One region of the Haloleucobacter albus genome, then DNA from elsewhere that is predicted to be linked to it. Evidence: riboswitches for the same ligand, from Rfam matches in the RefSeq annotation. Region 1 holds a riboswitch; the other holds the start of a gene.
The links. A riboswitch is a leader RNA that binds a small molecule or an ion and turns the genes downstream of it on or off. The one in region 1 is predicted to bind cobalamin.
Positions count from the first base shown of each region.

Region 1 (3,209 bases):
AGGCGGCGCGCCTCGTCAAAATGCGGGATCAGCCCCAGCGGAGCCCAGCCGGTGCGCGCCGCGATAAAAGCCATGCCATCGGCGAACAGCGCCGGATCTCCCCGGAAGCGATTGACGAGAAAGCCTCGGATCATCGCCGCATCATCCGGGTCAATCACGGTCTTCGTGCCGACAAGGGCGGCGATCACCCCACCGCGATCAATATCGCCGGCCAGAACCACCGGCGTGCCAGTGGCACGGGCAAAGCCCATATTGGCAATATCACCGGCCCGCAGATTCACTTCTGCTGCTGAACCCGCCCCTTCCACAATCACCAGATCGGCCTCGGCCTTCAGGCGGGCGAAACTCTCCTGCACCGCCCCCATGAGGCGCGGTTTCAAGCCCTGATAATCACGCGCACGGGCCGCGCCGAACACCTTGCCCTGCACCACGATCTGCGCCCCCACATCGCTTTGGGGCTTCAGCAGCACCGGGTTCATGTGCACGCTGGGGGCCACGCCCGCCGCACGCGCCTGCATGGCCTGCGCCCGTCCAATCTCGCCACCATCCTCGGTCACGGCTGCGTTGTTGGACATGTTCTGTGGCTTGAAGGGGCGCACGCGCAGCCCCCGCCGCGCGAACAGGCGACAGAAGCCCGCCACCAGAAGGGACTTGCCCACATTGGAGCCGGTGCCCTGCACCATGAAGGCGCCGGCCATCAGAATTCGATACCCTTCTGCGCCTTTACCCCGGCCGCGAAATGATGCTTCACCAACATCATTTCCGTCACCAGATCAGCGGCCGCGATCAGCTCCGGCTTCGCATTGCGGCCGGTGACCACAATAGTCAGGTCATCGCGCCGGTTGGTGAGGGTGGAGATCACCTCGTCCAGCGGCAGATAATCATAGCGCAGGGCGATATTGAGCTCATCCAGCACGATGAGGCGGATCTCCGGGTCGGTCATCAGCTCGCGCGCTTTGGCGAAGGCGGCCTCGGCGGCAGCGATGTCGCGCGCCTTGTCCTGGGTCTCCCAGGTGAAGCCCTCGCCCATGGTGTGCCAGGAGATCTGGTCTCCGAAGCGCTCGAAGGCCGTACGCTCGCCAGTTTCCCACGCGCCCTTGATGAACTGGACGATGCCGACCTTCCAGCCATGCCCCAGCGCACGCAGCAACAAACCCATGGCTGCGGTGGATTTGCCCTTGCCCGGCCCGGTATGGACCATGAGAAGCCCCTTCTCGATGGTCTTTTCCGCCACCTCCCGATCCTGCACGGCCTTGCGCTTCTGCATCTTCTCACGGTGGCGGGCAGCTTCGGCGGTTTCCATCTCGTGCTCCTGTGTGGGACACCCTCTGTGGGATATGGGTGTTGTGGGCAGTGGGGCTCATGCACAATTCACAGGCTGGTGTACAGCCCCGCCCCGCATCATGCGCGGCCTTGCGCGGCGCAGCGCCGCCCGCTAACGCTATAAGCGACGGTGCCTCGAACTTCGAGGTGAAAAGGGAATGCGGTGCAAAAGCCGCGGCTGCCCCCGCAACTGTAGGCGGATTCGCCTTTCGCAACAGGCCACTGGGCGCACGCGCTCCGGGAAGGCGCGAAATGGAATGTCCGCGAGCCAGGAGACCTGCCGTCACGCCCTGCTTCCATGGGCCCATCCGTCGGGGTGACGGATGGCGCTGTGCCGGACATCCGTCCGCTCCGTCCGTGGAAGAGACCGGCAGAACCGCCGGAGCCTGACGGAGCTGATGATGCCACGCCTTTCTCCCGCCCGCTGCGCCGCTGCGCGCCGCGCCCTTTTGCAGAACAGCAACAGGCGGCATGCGGAGGCCGGGCGATGAACACCCTTTCTCCCGCCCCCAACACCCTCACCAAGATCCCCTGCACCATCGTCACCGGCTTTCTCGGTGCGGGCAAGACCACGCTGGTGCGCCACGTTCTGGAGCATGCCCATGGTGCACGCATCGCGGTGCTGGTGAATGAATTCGGCGATGTAGGCTTTGATGGCGGCTTTCTGGAAGGCTGCGGCATCAAGGGCTGTGAAGACGGCCGGGTGGTGGAACTGCCCAATGGCTGCATCTGCTGCACCGTGGCCGATGATTTCGTGCCCGCGCTGGACCAGCTCCTGGGCTCGGATACCCCGCCCGACCATATCCTCATCGAAACCTCCGGCCTGGCCCTGCCCAAGCCGCTGGTGCAGGCTTTCAACTGGCCGCAAATCCGCTCACGCGTCACGGTGGATGGCGTGATTGCGGTGGTGGATGGCCCCGCCGTCGCCGCCGGCTTCTTCGCCGATGACCCAGAGGCGCTGGCCACCCAGAGGGAGCAGGACCAGTCCGTCGATCATGACAACCCGCTGGAAGAAGTGTTCGAGGACCAGATCCTGTGCGCAGATCTCATTCTGCTCAACAAGGCGGACCTGATGGATGCCGGTGCGAAGGCGAAGGCGCATGCCGAAATCTCCGCCCATCTGCCCCGCGCCGTGAAGATCGTGGAAACCGCGCAGGGTGAGGTAGAACCCAGCCTGCTGCTCGGCCTTGGCGCGGCGGCGGAGGATGATCTCGAGGCCCGCAAGACCCATCATGATTCCGGCGAGCCGCACGATCATGATGATTTCGAGAGCATCGCCCTGCCTGTGGCCGACGCCGCCTCGCCGGAAGAACTCGCCGCCCGAGTCAGCCGCGCCACAGAGGCCGCGGGCGTGTTGCGCATCAAGGGGTTCGTGCCCGTCACTGGCAAACCCATGCGGCTGGTGGTGCAGAGCGTAGGCCGCCGCGTCTCCCATCATTATGACCGCCCCTGGGCTCCGGGGGAGGCGCGCGAGGGCAAGCTGGTGGTGATCGGCCTCAAGGGGTTCGATCAGGCCGCGGTGGCCGAAGCGCTGGCTGGCCGGGCGGCGGCCTGAAGATGAGACGGGAACAGGCACAATACAAAGGCGGGGGCAAGAGGCCTTGCGCCCCGGTGCGCCCGCGCCGGCTAAAGGTCATGTGGGGGCAAGAGGTGCTCTGGCCTCATGCGGGCCATATCATGCTGGCCCGCCCCGGCTCCAGCCCCAGTGCCCACCCTGCCCTGTTCCTGTCTCCCGTCTTTTTCAGGGCGGGCTAGGTCATGCATCTTCTGCCTGTCAGCACGGTCAGCCTGGATGAAGGGGAAACCGCCACGAATCTGGCCCAGCCGCCCGGAGATGTGGTGGCGCTCTCCTTTGCGGACAGCGACCTTTCCGCACTCGCGCTGGC
Region 1 covers NZ_JBQWAS010000028.1:446,774-449,982, forward strand. Annotated here, with positions in the region: gene ACT6QH_RS11955 (cobyric acid synthase) at 1-698, opposite strand, end outside; gene cobO (cob(I)yrinic acid a,c-diamide adenosyltransferase) at 698-1,303, opposite strand; cobalamin riboswitch at 1,435-1,622, shown strand; gene cobW (cobalamin biosynthesis protein CobW) at 1,811-2,878, shown strand; gene cobN (cobaltochelatase subunit CobN) at 3,082-3,209, shown strand, end outside.

Region 2 (3,209 bases), on a different contig from region 1:
CACCTTCAACATGGCCTGCCGCAGATCTTCCATCCACATGCCGAAATAGCGACACCCCGCATTCTTTCCTTTATATGCGGTGGCTCGCCCCGGCAGATCAGCCGCGGCATATTTTTCCGCCGCTCCGGCGGCTGGCGTCGAGAGGAAGCAGCACATGTCCAACGGGACCACCGAAAACACCGCTGAAGATGTCATCCTCATAGAGCGCGAGGGGCGCGTCGCCATTATCCGCCTCAACCGTCCCAAAGCACTCAATGCCCTGAATTTCCAGGTGATGACCGCCATGGCCAAGGCTGTCACCGCGCTCGATCAGGATACCGGCGTGGGCGCCATCGTCGTGACAGGTTCCGAAAAGGCCTTCGCCGCCGGTGCCGACATCAAGGAAATGGCAGAGCGCTCTGCCGTGGACATGTTGCTGGATGACTGGTTCTCCGATTGGCAGACCGTGGCGCACTGCCGCACCCCGCTGATCGCGGCGGTTTCCGGCTTCGCGCTGGGTGGTGGCTGTGAGCTGGCCATGATGTGCGACCTCATCATCGCTTCCGAAACCGCCAAATTCGGCCAGCCCGAAATCAAGCTGGGCGTCATGCCCGGCATGGGCGGCTCGCAGCGCCTCACCCACGCCATTGGCAAATACAAGGCCATGGACATGGTGCTGACCGGCCGCATGATTGGCGCTGAAGAGGCCGAGCGCGCCGGCCTTGTCTCCCGCGTGGTGCCGGCCGAGCGCCATATGGAAGAGGTGATGGAAACCGCCCGCACCATCGCCAATTATGGCAAACCCTCCGTGCTTTCCGCGAAGGAAGCAGTCAATCGCGCCTTTGAAGTGAGCCTGAATGAAGGCGTGTTGTTTGAACGGCGCACCTTCCATGCCCTGTTCGCCACAGAAGACCAGAAGGAAGGCATGCGTGCCTTCTCCGAAAAGCGGGCAGCGGAATTCAAGAACCGCTGAGCCCCTTCCCGCCCTCACAGGGAAGAAGCCTCATCTTTCAGTCTGCCGCGGACCTGCCGCGGCAGGCGGGCTGGGCGCAGAATATCCGTCCCCGCGCCCGGATCTGAACATGCTTATGTTGCAATGCGGCCACAGATGTTACCAAACTGTAATAGGTCCATTGACGCTTGACGTTACGAATCCCTATTTTCCATCTCCGACGGTATCCTTCCCAGAAGGATGAAAAGGGAACGTGGTGAGATGTGCATCTGCGCATCAAATCCATGGCTGCCCCCGCAACTGTGAGTGGCGAGCCTCTCTCCAATAGACCACTGGGCATCAGGGGCCTGGGAAGGTGGAGACAGGCAGGGACCCACAAGCCAGGAGACCTGCCGTCACCCGTGGTCACACGCGAGCACGTCGGGCGGGGCTCCCCGATGCGGTGAACAGTTTCATGTCTCCCGACATGGAAACGACGCTTCGTTCGCGGTGACGTGTCCACATTGGCGTTTCGCCAGAGGTTCACATGCCGCGTTCCGCTCCCTTCAGCCACCAGCTCCGTGCTGCATTCGGCGCCACAAAACAGGCTCCTGATACAGCGGCTCTTACCCGCCATATGCGTTGTTCCAGCGCCAGCCTGCTGGCAATCAGCATCGCTATGGCCGCAACTCCGGCTTTTGCCCAGTCTGCCGAAAACACGCAGCAAGCTGAAGAGATCCAGATTCAGGAACAGATCGCCCTGCCGGATGTGGTGGTGAGCGCCACCACCCAGGCCACACCCAGCCGCGAAGTCGCCAGCTCGGTGACCGTAGTGACCGGCGAGGAGATCGAGCAGCGTCAGGAGCGCAGCGTCCCGGATGTTCTGCAATCCGTTCCCGGCTTGAATGTTGTGCAGACGGGCGGCCCCGGCAGCTCAACCTCCGTGTTCATTCGTGGCTCCAGCTCCAGCCAGGTCAAGGTGATGCTGGACGGCATTGAGCTTGCCGACCCATCCAGCCCCGGCAATACGTTCGATCTCGGCTACATGTTCACCAATGACATGGCCCGGCTTGAGGTTCTGCGTGGCCCGCAGAGCGGCCTTTATGGCTCGGAGGCCATTGGCGGCGTCATCTCCATGACGACCGAGCGCGGCAGCGGCCCGGCCCAGCTTTCCGGTTATCTGGAAGCCGGTGGCCTTGGCACTTTCAATCAGGTCGCGAGCCTGAAGGGGGCCATGCAGGGCTTCTCCTACAATATGAATATCGGCAATTATGCCAGTACGGCCATTCCGGTCACGCCGCAATCCATCATTCCCTTCGGCATGCCGAACAATGACAACCGGAATGAAAACCTCACGCTCTCCGGGCGTTTCGACCTGGATGTGAGCGACAATTTCACCATCAACTACACCGCCCGCTACATTAACGCCTGGCTCGATTACACCTCGGATTTGTGGAACAGCGCCACATATGAGAGCGCGCCGGCCCCCTTCCAGGATACGACCCACGCCACGACCTTCATCACCAAGGGTGAAGGCATCTGGTCCTTGCTGGATGGCGCGCTGGTCAACACCTTCGGTGTTGCCGCTACAAATTATGCGCGCGACAATACCAGCCTCTACAAGAACAATCTCAGCGAATATTCCGGTGACCGCCAGACCTATTACTGGCGTTCCAGCTATGATTTCATGCCCGGCCAGAACCTGCTTGTCGGCGTGGAACACAAGCGTGATTACATGACCTCCGAATCTGCCTGGACCAGCATGGATGCCAGCAGCGACGATACGGCCGGTTATGCTCAGCTTCAGACGTCTTTCTGGGATCGTCTCTTCATCGCGGCCAATATCCGCTATGATGATTATGATACCTGGGGTGGCCATACCACTTGGCGTATTGCGCCTGCGCTCTGGATTCCAGAAACCAACACAAAGCTGAAGTTCACCTATGGCACCGGCTTCAAGGCGCCGACCCTCTATCAGCTTTATGCCCCCTATTACGGCAACACCAACCTCAAGCCCGAAGAGAGCGACGGCTGGGATGTCGGCTTTGAACAATATCTGTGGGATGACAAAGTCAGCTTCGGCCTGACCTATTTCTACAATGATGTGACGAACCTTATTGTCACCGCCCGCAACATGACAACCGGCAACTACACCAACGAGAACCTCTCCAGCGCTACGAGTGATGGCGTTGAAGCCTTTCTGGCGTTGAAGCTTTCCGAGCAGTTCTCCATTCGGGCCGATTACACCCACACCAATACGGTGGGGCACTTCCCGCAGGGGCAGTCCTTTGGCACCAGT
Region 2 covers NZ_JBQWAS010000029.1:92,231-95,439, forward strand. Annotated here, with positions in the region: gene ACT6QH_RS12920 (enoyl-CoA hydratase) at 155-952, shown strand; cobalamin riboswitch at 1,136-1,342, shown strand; gene ACT6QH_RS12925 (TonB-dependent receptor plug domain-containing protein) at 1,458-3,209, shown strand, end outside.
Region 2: another riboswitch for cobalamin. It lies ahead of ACT6QH_RS12925 (TonB-dependent receptor plug domain-containing protein); the one in region 1 lies ahead of cobW (cobalamin biosynthesis protein CobW).